2 regions of the Xenorhabdus sp. Sc-CR9 genome follow, and region 1 is predicted to be linked to the other one. Evidence: predicted binding sites of a transcription regulator. Region 1 holds the regulator's gene; the other holds the start of a gene.

Evidence for each region. Region 1 encodes LexA, which represses DNA repair genes until DNA is damaged. Its sites were predicted from a motif close to TNCTGTATGTACATACAGNA; they were not measured.
Region 2: a site for LexA is predicted at 8,520-8,539, ahead of uvrA (excinuclease ABC subunit UvrA). Genes of this name have one in related genera too.

What each region holds. Positions count from the first base shown of each region.
Region 1 is NZ_CAWQTY010000195.1:3,844-13,486, reverse strand. Features, by position in the region: gene pgi (glucose-6-phosphate isomerase) at 1-1,569, shown strand, start outside; gene ubiC (chorismate lyase) at 1,778-2,305, shown strand; gene ubiA (4-hydroxybenzoate octaprenyltransferase) at 2,319-3,173, shown strand; gene plsB (glycerol-3-phosphate 1-O-acyltransferase PlsB) at 3,243-5,708, opposite strand; gene AACQ81_RS14310 (diacylglycerol kinase) at 5,844-6,215, shown strand; gene lexA (transcriptional repressor LexA) at 6,334-6,951, shown strand; gene zur (zinc uptake transcriptional repressor Zur) at 7,092-7,604, opposite strand; gene AACQ81_RS14295 (DMT family transporter) at 7,928-8,821, opposite strand; gene AACQ81_RS14290 (DUF6024 family protein) at 8,818-9,643, opposite strand, start outside.
Region 2 is NZ_CAWQTY010000223.1:4,422-14,064, forward strand. Features, by position in the region: gene alr (alanine racemase) at 1-956, shown strand, start outside; gene AACQ81_RS17990 (amino acid aminotransferase) at 1,022-2,215, shown strand; gene AACQ81_RS17995 (RNA ligase family protein) at 2,676-3,407, shown strand; gene AACQ81_RS18000 (AAA family ATPase) at 3,404-4,531, shown strand; gene AACQ81_RS18005 (disulfide bond formation protein B) at 4,622-5,188, opposite strand; gene AACQ81_RS18010 (DUF5993 family protein) at 5,201-5,359, opposite strand; gene uvrA (excinuclease ABC subunit UvrA) at 5,626-8,457, opposite strand; gene ssb1 (single-stranded DNA-binding protein SSB1) at 8,708-9,232, shown strand.

The DNA of each region.
Region 1 (9,643 bases):
TTGCGAGACCTGTTTGAACAGAATAAAGCGCGGTTTACGGCATTTTCTGCGACATTCGATCAGCAGATTCTTGTGGATTATTCCAAAAACCGCATTACTGCTGAAACACTGGATAAATTACAGGCGCTGGCGAAAGAAACCGATTTGACTAATGCAATTCACAGTATGTTCTCCGGTGAGAAAATCAATCGTACTGAAGATCGTGCAGTGCTCCACATTGCTTTGCGTAATCGCAGCAATTCCCCGATTATGGTGGATGGGGAAGATGTGATGCCGCAAGTCAATGCGGTGCTGGCAAAAATGAAATCCTTCAGCGAGCGTATTATCGGCGGAGATTGGAAAGGTTATACCGGTAAAGCAATTACTGATGTGGTGAATATTGGTATTGGTGGCTCCGACCTTGGTCCTTATATGGTGACTGAGGCATTGAAAGCGTATAAAAACCACCTGAATATGCATTTCGTTTCCAATGTTGATGGCACCCATATCGCAGAAACGTTAAAAAGCCTCGATCCAGAAACCACGTTGTTCCTGATAGCATCCAAGACTTTTACCACGCAAGAAACCATGACCAATGCACATTCAGCGCGTGATTGGTTCCTGAAAAGTGCCGTTGATGAAGGTTATGTTGCAAAACATTTTGCTGCATTATCGACTAATGAACAGGAAGTCAGTAAATTCGGCATCGATCCACAAAATATGTTTGAATTCTGGGATTGGGTCGGTGGGCGTTATTCACTCTGGTCTGCAATAGGCTTATCCATTGCGCTTTCCATTGGCTATGACAATTTTGAACAATTGTTGAGTGGTGCTCATGCCATGGATAAACATTTTGAGCAGACTGCTTTTGAACAAAACATTCCTGTTTTGTTGGCGTTGATCGGCATCTGGTACAACAATTTCTTTGGCGCAGAAACTGAAGCGATTCTGCCTTATGATCAATACATGCATCGTTTCGCCGCTTACTTCCAGCAAGGGAATATGGAATCAAACGGCAAATACATTGACCGCAACGGCAATCCAGTAAATTATCAGACTGGGCCGATTATTTGGGGTGAGCCGGGTACCAATGGTCAACATGCTTTTTACCAGCTTATTCATCAGGGAACCAAACTCATTCCTTGTGATTTTATTGCACCGGCAATTAGCCATAATCCGGTGAGTGATCATCACAGCAAATTGTTATCCAACTTCTTTGCACAAACTGAAGCATTGGCGTTTGGTAAAACTCAGACGCAAGTGGAAGCAGAATTTGCAGCGACTGGAAAAAATGCTCAGGACGTAACAAATGTTGTGCCGTTCAAAGTCTTTGACGGGAACCGTCCGACCAACTCCATTTTATTACGCGAAATCACCCCATTCAGTTTGGGTGCATTAATTGCCATGTATGAACATAAAATCTTTGTTCAAGGCGCAATTCTGAACATTTTCTCATTTGATCAGTGGGGCGTAGAATTAGGTAAGCAATTGGCAAATCGTATCCTGCCTGAATTACACGATTCCGGCGCGGTGAATAGTCATGATAGTTCCACAAATGGCCTGATTAACCGATTCAAAGAATGGCGTTAACCTGACTTTTTATCTTATTTAATTCCACCTTACCTTAATAAAGATGATTATTAGGGTAAGGTTTTTTACAATTTCTATAATTTGTTATTAACTTTTTATTTTATTGGCCTGCAACATGATATCCTCACTCCCCATCATTGTTCTGTATTGTTCTGTCGGGGAAATTGTGCTGTCGGGGAAATTGAAGGTCCCGCAATGGGAAAATGACATGGCAGATAACACAATATTAACTTCAACACCTATTCGTTGGTTTTTGACTGATGAGTTTGATCTTCCTGAATCTATTTCAGACTGGCTGATGGAAGTTGGCTCAATGACCCGCCGCTTTGAACAGCATTGTCAGCAGGTATCGGTTGCCCCTTTTCGGGAGTGTTTTATCACAGCAGAAGAGCTTGGAGATGAAAGTGAGCACTTACCTGTAAGTGAAAAATACTGGTTGCGTGAAATCGTTTTATATGGGGATAACATCCCGTGGTTGTTAGGACGTACCGTTATTCCAGAGGAAACACTAACCGGCCCGGATAGAAAATTGGTGGATGTAGGTACTATTCCACTCGGACGTTATCTTTTTAGTGGTAATAATCTGACGCGGGATTATATTCAAATAGGTCAGCAGGGTCATTGCTGGGGACGTCGTTCTTTATTGAGATTATCAGGTAAGCCACTTCTACTCACAGAGATTTTTCTGCCGGAATCACCTGTATATAAAATTAACATAACAGAAGGGGAGAAATAGATTGGAGGTCAGCATGACGCAGAGTAAATGGCGTGCTTATTGCCGTTTAATGCGTGTCGATAAACCCATTGGCACATTCTTACTATTATGGCCAACATATTGGGCATTATGGATCGCCGCAAAGGGGATACCGGATTTGTACGTATTGTTAGTATTTACTATCGGTGTATTCTCGATGCGTGCAGCGGGATGTTGCATTAATGATTTCGCAGATAGAAAATTTGATGGGTATGTAGAGCGGACAAAATCTCGTCCTCTCCCTAGTGGTGACATTACCGAAAAAGAAAGCAAAATCTTGTTTGCCACACTGGTTCTCATTTCCTTTGCGCTGGTTCTGACATTAAATAAAATGACAATTGCATTGTCGGTTGTGGGCTTAGCGCTGGCGTGGACTTATCCTTTCGTCAAACGAGTCAGTCATTTGCCACAAGTTGTATTGGGGGCGGCTTACGGTTGGTCGATTCCGATGGCATTTGCCGCTGTTAGTGAGTCCTTACCTTTAGAATGTTGGTTGTTATTTTTGGCTAACGTCATTTGGTCAGTGATTTATGATACACAATACGCAATGATTGATCGCGATGATGACCTGAAAATCGGTGTTAAATCGACAGCCGTACTTTTTGGGCGCTTTGACAAACTGATTATCGGTATTTTGCAGTTCGCTATGCTGGCTATTTTGGTGTCAGTAGGCAATATGATGAATCTGGCCGGAATATATTACTGGACAATATTATTAGTTGCTGCACTGTTTATTTATCAGCAAAAACTGATTGCAGGCCGGGAGAGAGAGTTCTGTTTTCAGGCATTCATGAATAATAATTACGTTGGTATTACTTTATTCCTCGGTATCTTTTTCAGCTATGTTTAATGTAGTGTATGCTTAGTGTGAAGCATATTCAGTATAACGGGCGGAATACCGCCCGTTTATATCTCAGTCTTACATCGCTTTATCTAATTGTTCAGGTTCATTTTGCTCTGGTGGCATACTGACACTTTCAATAGTCAACCGAATTTCAGGTGACATCAATTCGCTCAACACATGATAGAGTTCCTGAGCACTGGTAGAAATCATATCCCCGCTGTCCTGAATATAACCTTCTTCGCGCAGTGTATTAACCGAGCAAGCGAAAACTGCCTTGTCAAAGAACTCCGGTGCATTGATACCGTGTAACACTGACAGGCGCTGTGCCAGCATTCGGCTCTCTTTTTCCAGTACACCACGGCTGATTTCAGGAGTGGCATTCAATAAAGAAAGTGTAATGGCATAACGTTGCAGTGTTTCTCTGATACCTGCTGCCAGCAATTGTAGAGGGCGGATACGTGCAGGGTTCAGCACCAGCATTTCTTGCTCTTTGTTACAGATAAGGCGTTGGCTCGCCAGTTCATCGACCAGAGTATTAACGACGTCGGAGAGCGTTTCCTTGCTGTAACGCATGAAAAGCTCTTTCTTGATTAGCGGATAAATCAACGCGACCTGGCGGAGCAATTCACCGCGACTAATACGACGGTGATGCATGACAATACTGGCTATCAGGGATGGCAGGATCAGCAAGTGTTGGATATTGTTGCGATAATAGGTCATCAATACCGCGCTTTCACGTGGCAGGATGATGATATCACCCAGACTGTCTTTTTCGACCTCAAACTTATTCATCAATAAAGCATGATCCAACAACTCTTCCGCTGTTTTGTTTGGCACGGTGATATCGTCAGTGTAAGGCACATTACGCAGTAATTGCAGATAGCAATCCAGCTGCTCAATCAATTGCTCGCGGGTAAGTGCCCGCTGACGTGATGACAATAATGCCGTGGTGCATAAATTGATAGCATTGGCCGCTGCGGCATTATTGATATTGACCATGATATTGCCAGCCAGTTTACTGACTGTTGGAGCCAACCAGGTTGGACGCTGAGATTCTATCGGATCAATGGAATCACGCCACTCAGGAACATGTTGGTTAAGGTACTGTATCAATGGAATTGGTTCACCAAAGTTCACGTAACCCTGCCCCAAATTACGTAGTTTGCGCAACCCGCGTACCATCTGGAAAAAGTCCTCTTTTTCCTTAACTGCACCGCGAAGTTCTTTGGCGTAAGTCGCGACTTCCATCACATGCTCATAACCGATATAGATGGGCACAATCGTAATTGGACGGGATTCACCACGCAGCATCGCTTGTAATGTCATAGAAAGTGTGCCGGTTTTCGGATCAAGCAAACGACCTGTACGAGAACGACCACCTTCGACAAAATATTCAACCGAATAACCACGGACAAACAGCTCACCGAGATATTCACGGAATATCGTTGAATAGAGTTTATTGCCTTTAAATGTCCGGCGGATAAAGAACGCACCAAGACGACGGAATACCGGGCCGGCAGGCCAGAAATTCAGGTTAATTCCCGCTGCGATGTGTGGTGGAACCAATCCTTGGTGATAAATCACATACGAAAGCAATAAGTAGTCCATATGACTGCGATGGCATGGAACATAAACCAGTTCATGACCATCCTGCGCCAACTGACGAATTCGTTCAGCATTATGAACATTAATGCCCTGATATAAACGGTTCCATGTCCAACTCAAAACACGGTCGGTCAGACGAACTGTTTCATAGGAGAAGTTCGCGGCAATTTCTTCCAACATGTTGATGGCGTTTTGCTTCGCCTTTTCGGGAGAAATTTTCTTGCTGCGTGTTTCATCAGCAATGGCTTTTTCTATTGCCTTTGATGTGAGTAATTTGTTGAACAGTTCCTGTCTGGCAGGCAGACGAGGGCCAACAGCCGCAAGACGCTGACGGGAATAATGTATCCGGGCAACACGGGCGAGTTTATTAGCAATGATATCATCTGTACCATGCTCATCTGCCATCTTACGCAGAGAAACAGGCGTGGAGAAACGCACAAAACTATCTCGTCCCAGCCACAGGATCGCAAAAAACTTTTGCACACCATTTAGCAGACGTAATTGCGGTGCTGTATTAGCTTCTTGCCCTTCACGCCCCGGAGAGCGGCCGAACATTACGGAAACTGGCACCATCTGGATATTCAAATCAGAATTATTGTGATGCAAGTCCAGATAGGAATGAAAAATCTTCACAGATTCATGCTTTGGTGCATAACAACTGAACACACGTGGGCCGTTATCGATAAACACACAACTAGGAAGCTGCGCATCACCAATTTCCAAAGGATTCAACGGATCCGGCAGATCTTGTGCCAGACATTGTTGACGCAAGGTCAATAAGTCTGTTTTTGAGTGGTACGGGAGTACGTACAAAATAGGCCGTGTCGTATCAAGACGCAGCTCTGCAATGGGATCTGTAGGGATAAGTTTACTTTTTACTAATAATTTTAATGGTAAATTCAATAACTTATAATATATTTTACGCCAACCTGACATAACGACTTTAAGCCTCTTGTTAGCAATGCCTCGCAAGGATACCAGAAACAGATTTTGAGATCTGTGGAAATAAGACAATAATAGAGACTAAAAATTATATAACCATACAAATACCAAGTGATTGAGTATAATTCTATGGCAAATCAATCAACAAGTTTGACCCGCATCATTAAAGCGGCAGGGTATTCGGCGAAAGGAATCAAAACGGCATGGCAAAATGAAGCGGCATTTCGACAGGAGGCAATTGCTGCCATATTTGCAATTATCATTGCATTTTCTTTGGACCTCAGCATAGTCGAAAGAATCCTGCTTATCAGCGCTGTTATGCTGGTTGTGATTGTCGAAATTCTCAATAGTGCAATAGAAGCTGTAGTGGATCGTATCGGTAGTGAATACCATGAGTTATCAGGTCGTGCGAAAGATATGGGTTCAGCGGCTGTATTGCTTACCATACTTCTGGCCTTGTTTATCTGGGGAATAATCCTTTGGTCGCATTTTATGTGCTGATTCGACGTGTTTTTCATTAAAATACGTTATTTAGCTGCTTTTACGTGCTGACAGGTTCCCAATTCGAATTTACCTGTATATACTCACAGCTGGACTGTATAAACAAACAGGGGGCGAAATGAAAGCATTAACTGCCAGACAGCAACAAGTCTATAACTTAGTGCGTGACCATATTTCGCAAACGGGTATGCCACCGACACGTGCTGAAATTGCAGCGCGTCTTGGTTTTCGTTCACCTAACGCGGCGGAAGAGCATTTAAAAGCGCTGGCGCGTAAAGGGGTGATAGAGATTATTTCTGGTGCATCCAGAGGTATCCGTTTGCTTCTCGAAGAACCGGGTGACGGAATGAGATTACCGTTGATCGGTCGTGTTGCTGCTGGCGAGCCACTGCTAGCTCAGGAACATATCGAAAGTCACTATAAGGTTGATCCTGAATTATTTAAACCAAGTGCTGATTTTCTATTGCGTGTCAGTGGAATGTCTATGAAAGACATCGGTATTATGGACGGAGATTTACTTGCTGTGCATAAAACACAGGATGTTCATAATGGACAAGTCATTGTGGCGCGTATTGAAGATGAAGTCACAGTGAAGCGTTTCAGACAAACAGGAAACAAAATTGAACTGATCGCTGAAAATCCAGAATTTTCACCGATTGTAGTTGATTTGAGCGAACAGAGTTTCACTATTGAAGGATTGGCAGTAGGCGTTATTCGTAACGGAGACTGGTTCTGATTGTAAAAACGGATAATTACACTTTGCCATTCCGGGGCGGTCATTTTTCCAGTACCCGTTATATTTGAATTCAGCGGGAACTTGAGAATACATGAAAATATCAGCTATGACCGCCTCACCGCCCAAGCAGGTTCTTATCTTTATTTCTTTTTCTTCTCTTCAACAGCATGATTGTGCTGACATGTATCGCGTTCCGTACAGGAATCTATTTCATGGCAGGAAGCGCATAATCCGTGGACTTCTATCACACTATTTCTCAAATGGAACCCTGTACCTTGCGCTAACTGCTGAATTGCGGATTCAATATCTTTCGCATCCTTTTCAGTTACGGAGCCGCAATATTCACAGATAAACATAGCTGAAGTATGGCTGGGTTCTTCAAAGTGATGGCAAAGAACATAGCTGTTTGTAGATTCTATTTTGTGAATAAAACCTTGCTCCAGCAAAAATTCTAACCCACGGTAAACCGTTGGCGGCTTAGCCTGAGGTTCGACTTCGCGTAATAAATCCAGCAAATCATAAGCGCTTATTGCACTGGGTTGCTCCGTAATTAATCGAAGAATTTCAAGGCGTTGGGGTGTTAAGCGAACCCCTCTTGAAAGACAGATTGTTTCAGCTTGTGCCAGTAATTTTTGTTGATTGATAATTTCCATTACACCTCTCACACCTACACGATGCTAATAGCTTTGATGTTAACACGTTTTAGGCTTAAGAGTGGAATTCACGCGATACCTCACTGTCTTTGGGTTATAAATATAAGTATCAAAAGATGTCGATTATCTTGCTACTGTGTGACTCGTTATTTACTGATACATACCAATTAAAGATAAAAATAATAAATTTCTTTATCTTAAAAGAAAAAAACCAATATATAATAATATCAGGCAGAATAAATTTTTTCACAATCATAGAGTTAGGATATAAATAACTTTAAAGAAGATGAGTCATGTTAAATAATCTATCTTCTAGGAATAATTTATCTTTTTGCTGTTTCTGACTGTAATAATCGGATAGAATGTAGACTATTCGCAATTAAAGCAGTCAGAATAATACCACCACCTATAAGTGTATAATTATTTGGGCTGTCTCCAAAAACAAGCCATATCCAAATTGGGCCAAATACTGCTTCTAGAAGAAGGAAAAAACCCAGGTGAGAAGAAGGTATTAGTTTTGAAGATTTAGCAATTAAAGTTAGAGCTAAGAATACAATGACAGAACCTTCTATTAAGATTAGAAAAAAATTGAACAATGAAATATCAAGATTGATATCAAAGTAAGAATATAACAGTATAAAAGAAAATATTGCGCCAATGGAAGGTGTTAAAGATAAATCTTGCTTACTAATTCGTCCAGTAACGAAAGCAGCTGCCATAGATATTGCTGTTAATAAAGCGGTAATATCACCGAATGATACTGAAAGATTAGCGTTAGAGCCATACATTACAACAATTACTCCAGCTATTGAAATAATGAACGCTACTATTGTCATACGGCTGACAATTTCTTTAATGACAAACCATGAAAGTATCGCAGCCCAAAGTGGAGCGGTGCTGATTATAAACAGCATATTTGCGATAGATGTTGTCATTGCTGAAACCGGGAATAATATTGCCGATAAACCATAAAAAAAGGAGGCCAGAAAAAAATATTTACTGTATGTTTGATTTTTTTTAATTTTATTTTTTCTTCTGAATAAAGAAAAAAATATAATGATTATCATTGGAAGTGACATGGAAAAAGAACGCCAGAATGCAATTTGTTCTGGGGTAAAATTTATGGCTCGTATGAATACGGTATCGAAACTGAGAATGGTTCCGCCTAAAAGAGCGAATAGATAGCCTACTTTGGCTGGATGATTTACATTGTTCATAATAACTCTTTGATATAATCAATTAATTTAAAATTACAATTTACTGCTGTTGAATTTATTGCTCCGCTCTTATAGCAACTAAATCTGTAAATCATTGTTCCTATTTTTTTCATGGTTATAACGGATTTTTTATTGCAAGGTAATTTATCTAAATAAAAATCAGACTGTAAAACAACAAATGGAGTTTTAGATTGTAAAGGTGTAATACATTTAAATCCTATTTTCTCTAATTCATTTGCTTCTTTATCTGTTAAATCAAAATAAGCAACATTAAAAAAATCAGGGCGTTCTATGCATCTATTCAAAGCATCGTTATATGATCTGAGATTAACAGTGCCGGATTCAGATATTTTGGCAATGTTAGATATTTCAGGATAATGATCTTTATTTTGAATGCAGAGAACGCCTATTCCTGACTGAATAGCCAGATGTTTATGTAATGGAAAAAATACTATTTTAGAGGAAATAGCTGCTTTGTGATGCCATATAGTACCTATTGACTGGGCAGCGTCTAAAACGAAGTCAGCATTTTTTAGTGAACAAATTATCCCTGTCTGAGGGTCAATATGGGTTAATAGAGGTATGGAATTTGGAAAAGATCCAGTAGTGATATTATTATATGGCATATAGCAACCTTCTCTAATGGATATAGAAACCGAATGCATGTTTAATCCATAGATGACATTCAATAAACAGTGAGTGCTATTATTCAGCAAAAATATTTCTTCATGTTCTAAACAAAGGTGTTTCCTAAGGTTTTGTTTTATTTCTTTTTTAATTTTACTTACCTGTTTATAGTAGTTGGTATCACTGTTATTTTCA
Region 2 (9,643 bases), on a different contig from region 1:
TATTAGAAATTGCGCACACAATGGAAGACGCTGACTGTTTCGGTGTCGCCCGGATTGGGGAAGCGCTTGCCTTGCGAAGCGGCGGGGTCGTCAAGCCAATTTTACTATTAGAAGGTTTTTTTGAGGCGACTGATTTACCTGTGTTGGTCGTCAATCATATTGAAACCGTGGTGCATAGTATTGAGCAGCTCGAAGCATTGGAGCAGGCGGATTTGTCCCATCCGGTTAAAGTATGGATGAAACTGGATACAGGTATGCATCGGCTGGGCATCAGAATTGATGAAGCGGAAGCTTTTTATCAACGCTTGAGCCGTTGTCATAACGTTGAACAACCTATTAATATCATCAGCCATTTTAGCCGGGCGGATGAACCTACCGTAGAGACAACCCAACAACAAATCGATCGCTTTATGGCATTCGCTGCGGATAAAGCCGGTGAGAAATCCATTGCTGCATCAGGGGGGATTTTGCTGTGGTCACAAGCTCATTTAGATTGGGTTCGCCCTGGCATCATGATGTACGGAGCCTCGCCAATGGCGGATAAAACTGCGGCTGACTTCAACTTGATCCCAGCTATGACGTTAAAATCCAGCTTAATCGCGGTACGTAAGCATAAAGCGGGAGAATCGGTGGGATATGGCGGTACATGGAGCAGCGAGCGTGATACCTGTCTTGGCGTAGTGGCTATGGGATACGGTGATGGCTATCCCCGAAGTGCGCCAGCCGGCACGCCAGTATTTATCAACGGCCGGAAAGTACCGATTGTTGGTCGTGTTTCCATGGATATGGTTACTGTAGATTTAGGGCCTGATTGTCTGGAAAAAGTCGGGGATGAAGTAATTCTTTGGGGCAGACTCCTGCCTGTAGAAAAAATTGCGGAACACTCTGGAGTCAGTGCTTACGAGTTAATGACTAAATTGACTTCACGTGTTGCAATGGAATATCTAGACGAGTAATGCACTAAGTTATATTGTCTGCTAATGCGTTTTTCACATAATTCAGCAGCAGGGAGTATAACGTAGTGTTCCAGAATATTGATACATACGCAGGTGATCCTATCCTATCGTTATTGGAAGCATTTAATAACGATCCTAGAGAAGAAAAAATTAATTTGAGCGTCGGTCTTTATTACGATGAACAAGGTATAACCCCCCAATTGCAGGCTGTTGCAATTGCTGAAAAACAAATGAGCGCTCTGCCTCAGTCTGCTTCTCTTTATCTTCCGATGGAAGGATTATTTGCCTATCGCGTGGCAATTCAGGAATTGCTATTTGGCAAAGATCATCCATTGTTAAATCAGAAACACATCGCAACCATTCAAACAGTAGGGGGATCAGGAGCATTGAAAGTGGGTGCAGATTTCTTACACCGTTATTTCCCGGATTCTGAAGTATGGTGCAGTGATCCAACCTGGGAAAACCATGCTTCCATTTTTGCTGGGGCAGGAACAAAGGTAAATTATTATCCCTATTTTGATGACAAAACCAAAGGGGTAAAATTTGACGAAATGCTGTCTACATTCAAACAACTACCAGCAAAAAGTATTATTTTGATGCACCCTTGCTGCCATAACCCAACAGGCTCAGATCTAACTAATGACCAATGGGATCAGGTGATTCAGATTGCTCAAGAGCGGGAATTGATCCCTTTCCTTGATATCGCCTATCAGGGATTTGCAGATGGTATGGAAGATGATGCCTATGCAATCCGTGCGATGGCAGATGCAGAGCTGCCTTGTCTGATTAGTAATTCATTTTCGAAAATTTTTTCACTGTATGGTGAGCGTGTTGGTGGGTTATCCGTTGTCTGTGATGACGCAAAAGCAGCGGAATGTGTCTTGGGACAATTGAAAGCGAGTGTGCGTCGAATTTATTCTAGCCCACCTAATTTTGGTGCTCAGGTTGTTGCCAGAATATTGAGTCATCCAGAATTAAAAAAACAGTGGCTGGAAGAAGTTGAACAAATGCGTTTACGCATTCGGGAAATGCGGACAGTTTTAGTTAATGCCCTGAAAAAATCCTTGCCAGAGAAGAATTTTGACTACCTACTGAAACAGCGTGGTATGTTCAGTTATACCGGATTCAGTCAGGAACAGGTCGATCGATTGCGTGAAGAGTTTGGTGTCTATCTGGTCGGTTCTGGCCGTGTTTGTATGGCTGGCGTGAACCATCATAACGTGCTACGCATTGCAGAGGCATTTGCTGGGGTAAATTAGTGGCTTACCACCTATAGAATTAAAAATTCCCCTGTTCTAATGATGGGCAGGGGCATATTACCATTTAGACACAGAAATTATATGAAATTTACGGAGTTAACAAATACAGAATATCCCGTATAACAAGATAAAATTGGTCTCTATATCAAAGTTATCTCTGTGATAGCCCCAAATAGAAGATTTTTATTGGTTATTTTTATATGAAGTCTATTCACCATATCAATCTACGAGGCTTTCATATATAGTAATCGCTTGTGTTTTTAACACCCCTTTTAATCTTAATAACAAATCTAATCAAATAATTGTATTAATCTTTTAATGTTAAAAGATTAAGTAAATGGAAATAAAGAAGATGTAATACTAACTCTTGAACTCTTTCATCGGTTAATTAGATGAACATTAATCTGTAAAGGCATCAGTATGTCTTTATTGGGATAATTATTAAAAGAGTCAAAGCATTATGGATATGCAATCAAGAAAGTATGGTAGAACATTCCATTATCCGTTCTCGCCAGGCACGACCAGTGACGATCGTATTAATCATCATTGGTGGCAAGATATGCAAAAAATTAAGCGGCTTGTTCACACGGAAAAATTGGACGGTGAAAATAACTGTCTAAATCGTTATGGTGTATTTGCCCGCTCTCATGCCGCTCCAACACAATCGGCATGGACTCAACAAATTCGCCAGCGCTGGGAAGTCATCAAAAATGATTTAGGTAATATTGAGATCTTTGGCGAAAATCTTTATGCCATTCATTCCATTGAATATCGTCAGCTTGAAGAATATTTCTTTGTGTTTGCCGTGCGCATGAAAGAACATTGGCTCAGTTGGGAAGAAGTTAAATTTTATGCCGAGTTATTCGATTTTCCGACTGTGCCTGAAATCAGCATTTCTGGAACACGGAATGAATCTGATTTTATACAAAATATTATTAAAACAACTAAACAGGGAAGTCATTTCTGTTCATGGGATACACACTCTAAACAGGTGTGTTCAATGGAGGGCATTGTGAGCAGGGATGCCGGAGAATATTTGGTGGCTGAGTTTTCGCATCATGTTTTTAAATATGTACGGAAAAATCATGTCAAAACAGATATTCATTGGAAACGCCATTGGCAAAGGGCTCCACTCTATTTTGAATGCCTTTCTGAACCGAAGAGATTTAACGCAAAAGGAGAAAGAGAATGAGTTGGATATTTAGTCATAATAAATCATGGGATTACTTATCCTCGACCTTCTCTTTTATCGCTGATATGAATGGAGTTCAGCAGGATCCCGTTCATCATTCTGAAGGTGATGTTGCAATCCATACTCAGATGGTATTAGCCGCTTTGCAACAATTGCCAGAATATTCGCTGTTGTCGCTTGAAGAACAAGAGATTCTCTGGACTGCTGCACTATTGCATGATGTTGAAAAACGCCACACGACTCGTGTTGATTGGGATGGACGCATTATTTCTCCCGGTCATGCCCGTAAAGGTGAACTGACGACCCGACAAATTTTGTTTCAGCAAATACCTACTCCATTTGCAATACGGGAACATATTGCCGCACTTGTGCGTTTTCATGGATTGCCGTTATGGTTAATGGAAAAGCCTAGCCCACAAAAAGCACTATTGGCAGCATCCTTGCGTGTTGACACCTATTTGCTGTATTTACTGGCAAAAGCGGATATTTTGGGGCGAACATGCCAAGATGCGAAAGAATTGTTGGAACGTATAGAATTGTTTGAACTCTATTGTCGTGAGCAAGGTTGCTGGCGTGTATCACGGGCATTTTCTTCTGGTGAAGCTCGTTTCCATTATTTTTCTACTGACAGTGAACAACCAAATTATCAACCTTATGATGATTATGGTAGTCAGGTAACTTTGTTGTGTGGGCTGCCGGGTATGGGTAAAGACTATTTTATCCAACAACATGCTCGAGGAATACCGATTATCAGTCTGGATTCGATTCGTCGTCAGCATCAAATTAGTCCAGAAGATAAAGAAGCTAATGGCTGGGTAGTACAGCAAGTAAAGAAGCAAGCCAGAGAACAACTACGAAACAGACAAAATTTCATCTGGAATGCGACTAATCTGACAGCACAAATGCGTCAGCAACTGATTAAACTGTTCGTGAGCTATAACGCCAAAGTCAGGATTGTTTATATTGAGACAGACTATAAACGCTGGCGGCAACAAAATAGTCATCGTCAGTATGTTGTACCGGATAAGGTATTGGATCGGATGCTTGCTAAATTGGAAATCCCGACACCTGAAGAAGCACATGAAGTTCGTTATTTCATTGATTCGGTATTATTGAATCGATAATGACGGAATATCATTCTGTGGTTTTTGTTGAAAGTGGAAGGCTGAGGAAATGCATTAGCCTTCCTGCTCTATTATTAATAATATGAAGTGTTATTTTTTCAACAACTCATAGAACGTTGGGTTATCATCACACTGCCCACCGCCACATTCCAGAATGGTAGAAATCAAATTGGCAGCGATCAAAAATGCGAATAATCCCATGGCAATTTTGCCCAACATTGGTGGAGTGTATCTTGCAGAGTCGGTATTGCCTGTTTTCAGAGGCATAATTACCGCGATGGCAATAATGGTCAGAATTGATACGATTGCGGCCCAAGTATAAAAGTGTAACCCGAAGAAAGTTGAACCATATCCTGTATCACCTGGCAGGATATGAAGAGAAACCTGACGCATAGCAACGAAGCCAGTTACAATACAGCCAATAATTGAAAGACTGTAATGGGTATTTTTTATACCGAAGTAAATATTAAACAAAAATCCGAAACCAATCATTATAATGCCGGCACGTTGCAATAAACATAATGGGCAGGGAAGTTCAAAACGTGCTAATTGATAATAAAATGCGACTATCAAAATAACACTGATACCGAATAGACCGAGAATATTTAAGCTCGTCGCGAGATTAATATCACGTTGTGTTGATATTGTATTATTCATTACAGCCTCCGATCAAAAGGAAAGATTCAGTGCATCAGTGGCATGATATTGAAACCAAAATACCGTGATGATTAATAAAGCAAACCAAAGTGAGTATGTCAGCTTTTTCTTGCGTGTAATTACCGAGGCAATTATAAGTAACGCAATTAAAAAAGGTAAAAACATATACATATTTAATCTCCATTATAAGTTTTAGGCATATGATATGCCATTATGTCATTAGCGCATGAAAAATGTGATCAGTATTAATATTAGATCAACAATACAATACTGATTTACGAAAGGTTATTTCATTAAAAATGGCTGCAAGAAAGAAAATGCTTTTTTGTACGCATAAAAATGCATTTGGTCAGTAATTGGTTAACAAATAGGTGAAATCCCCCCCATTGTGTGGGGGAGGATAATATAGATAGGACTCGTTTAGTGACTACAGTAGGTTAGTCACGCTCAAGTATCGGTTTCAAAAAACGAGCCGTATGCGATTCCTGACATTGGGCCACTTCTTCTGGTGTTCCCGATACCAGTATTTCACCACCACCGCTCCCTCCTTCAGGGCCGAGATCGACAATCCAGTCAGCCGTTTTAATCACATCCAGATTATGCTCAATCACAACAATCGTGTTTCCCTGATCCCGAAGTTGATGCAGGACAGACAGTAACTGCTGAATATCCGCAAAATGCAAGCCGGTCGTCGGTTCATCAAGGATATATAGTGTCTGGCCTGTACCTCTCTTAGAGAGTTCCCGTGCCAGTTTTACCCGTTGTGCTTCCCCGCCTGACAGTGTTGTTGCCGATTGCCCCAGACGAATATAGGAAAGACCGACATCTATCAAGGTTTGCAGTTTACGGGAGAGAGCAGGGACAGCATCGAAAAATTCTCGTGCCTCTTCAATGGTCATATTCAGAACTTCATTAATATTCTTGCCTTTATATTTGATTTCCAGCGTTTCACGGTTATAGCGTTTGCTCTTACACTGATCGCAAGGTACATAAACATCAGGCAGAAAGTGCATTTCAACCTTAATCACACCATCGCCCTGGCAGGCTTCACAGCGTCCGCCTTTTACGTTGAAACTGAAACGTCCCGGTGTATAGCCACGGGCACGAGATTCAGGAACACCTGAAAATAATTCTCTCACAGGCGTAAATATACCAGTATAAGTAGCGGGGTTTGAACGAGGGGTTCTGCCAATAGGGCTTTGGTCTATATCAATGACCTTATCAAAATGCTCCAGTCCTTCAACATCGATATAAGAGGCAGGATTAATGTTTGTTGCCCCGTTTAGCTGGCGCTGTGCTATAGGGAAGAGTGTATCGTTGATCAGCGTTGATTTACCGGAACCAGAAACGCCGGTGATACAGGTAAACAAGCCGACTGGTAGTTTTAGTGTTACCTTTTTCAGATTATTGCCTTTTGCTCCAATCAATTTTAGTATCTTGTCAGGATTGGTAGGCACACGCTGCTCTGGAATGGCAATTTTGCGTTCACCACTCAGGAATTTTCCGGTGAGAGATTTTTCACTTTCCATAATATTGGAAAGAGTCCCTTCGGCAACAATCTCACCGCCATGCACACCCGCGCCAGGCCCGATATCGATAATATGATCAGCTGCACGGATGGCATCTTCATCGTGTTCGACCACAATAACGGTATTACCCAGATTGCGCAGATGCAGCAACGTTTCCAACAAACGCTCATTATCCCGCTGATGCAGGCCGATGGAGGGTTCATCCAGCACATACATTACGCCGACAAGACCTGCACCAATTTGGCTGGCTAAACGAATACGCTGGGCTTCACCGCCTGAAAGTGTTTCTGCTGAACGGGAGAGCGCCAGGTAATTCAAACCAACATTAACCAGAAATTTCAGGCGATCACGGATCTCTTTCAAAACTTTTTCAGCAATTTTGGCGCGTTGCCCACTCAGTTTAATATTTTGGAAAAATTCCATCGCATGACCGATGCTGAAATCAGAAATCTGGGGCAGCGTGGTGCTTTCAATAAAGACATAGCGGGCTTCTTTGCGCAGTCGGGTTCCGTCACAAGAGACGCAGGAACGATTGCTGATATATTTTGCCAGCTCTTCCCGTACCGCAGTAGATTCCGTTTCTTTATAGCGGCGTTCCATATTATGCAGGACACCTTCGAACGGGTGGTTACGAACGGTCACATCGCCGCGATCATTGGTATATTTAAATTCGACGGATTCTTTTCCTGAGCCATATAAAACCACTTTCCTAATCACAGAACTTAACTGATTAAATGGCACTTCGATATCGAATTTATAATGTTCTGCCAGTGATCTCAGCATCTGGAAGTAGTAAAAATTACGGCGATCCCAGCCACGTATTGCGCCGCCAGCAAGGGATATATCACCATTCTGAACAACACGTACAGGATCGAAAAATTGCTGAACGCCTAAACCGTCACAAGTCGGGCAGGCACCGGCAGGATTGTTGAAGGAAAACAGGCGTGGTTCCAGTTCGCTCATACTATAGCCACAGATTGAACAGGCAAAATTGGCGGAGAAGATCAGTTCTTCGGCCTGTTCATCATCCATATTAGCAATGACTGCCGTACCGCCGGAAAGCTCCAGTGCGGTTTCGAATGATTCTGCCAGCCGTTGGGGGAGATCGGCTCGTACCTTGAAACGATCTATAACCACTTCAATGGTATGTTTTTTCTGCAATTCAAGTTTAGGTGGATCAGAAAGGTCACAGACTTCACCATCAATACGGGCGCGGATATAGCCTTGTGCAGCAAGGTTATCCAGCAGTTTGGTGTGCTCACCCTTGCGCTCCTTGACGACAGGGGCCAGCAACATCAGGCGTTGGCTTTCCGGCAATGCCAGTACATTATCCACCATCTGGCTTATCGTTTGCGCTGCCAGAGTGATATCGTGCTCGGGGCAGCGCGGTTCACCCACGCGCGCAAACAGCAGGCGAAGATAATCGTGAATTTCAGTAATTGTCCCGACCGTAGAACGCGGGTTATGGGAAGTAGACTTTTGCTCAATGGAAATCGCCGGAGACAGCCCTTCGATATGATCGACATCCGGTTTTTCCATCAGTGATAAAAACTGGCGGGCATATGCAGAGAGCGATTCCACATAGCGCCGCTGACCCTCTGCATAAAGAGTATCGAAAGCCAGGGATGATTTACCGGAGCCGGATAGCCCAGTAATGACGATTAGCTTGTCACGGGGAATTATCAAATTGATATTCTTGAGATTATGGGTGCGGGCGCCCCGAACTTCGATGTTATCCATATACCACTTCTCAGATTATTGATAGAGCAAAATACGTAAACGCGTTATTATTGCACAAACTTTGCTGAATGGATATACAGTATTAGATGGGAAATCATGCTGCAACCATTACAATGTAAAGTACGATGCGCTTCGCAAAGTATAATATAACGGGTATATCTTTAAACTTAGCCCTCGCATGGTAAACTACTTTGCTTATAATTAGAGAAGTCCGTTTTTAGCAAAATTCATTTCATCAGGAGTATTCCCAATGGCCAGCAGAGGCGTAAACAAAGTTATTTTAGTGGGTAATTTGGGGCAGGACCCGGAAGTTCGCTATATGCCGAACGGAGGTGCAGTCGCCAACATTACTCTGGCAACGTCTGAGAGCTGGCGTGACAAGCAAACCGGTGAGATGAGGGAAAAAACCGAATGGCACCGTGTAGTGCTCTTCGGTAAACTGGCAGAAGTTGCAGGTGAATATCTGCGCAAAGGTTCTCAGGTCTATATCGAAGGTTCTTTGCAGACCCGTAAGTGGCAGGATCAGAGCGGTCAGGATCGTTACACCACTGAAATTGTGGTAAATGTTGGTGGTACAATGCAAATGTTGGGCGGTCGTGGTGGTGCAGGGCAAGAAGCTGCTCCAGCACAAAGCGGTTGGGGGCAGCCACAACAGCCACAGACATCTCAGCAATTCAGCGGTGGCGGTGCGCCATCTCGTCCGGCTCAGTCTCAGTCTTCTGCACCACAGAGTAATGAGCCACCAATGGATTTCGATGATGATATTCCATTTTAAATTTGATTTCGGAAATTCGGTAAATAATTGAATCTAACACCCCGTTTATACGGGGTTTTTATTTTATGTAACTATACCTGCCGTCACCTGTCGTCTTTCAAGTTGCAACTTTGTTGGCTGCGCTCACTCACCCCAGTCACATAGTTAGCTATGCTCTTGGGGGTTCATTCCCTTGCCGTCGCGCTGCATCTTGAAATCCATTGGGTATATAAAGTTTTTATTAATTACCTTGATTTTTTTACAGATAATGAATGAAATAGCAAATAATTTAATCCACTGATAATGTCATAATAAATAGTTTGTCATAATGGTGAGACTCTTATATTTCTCATTTCTTTCCAATCCGTTAACGAAGCCCTTTTCAAAAAAATTTTCACATTACGAATAAGCTGCCACATAAATTGGCAACAA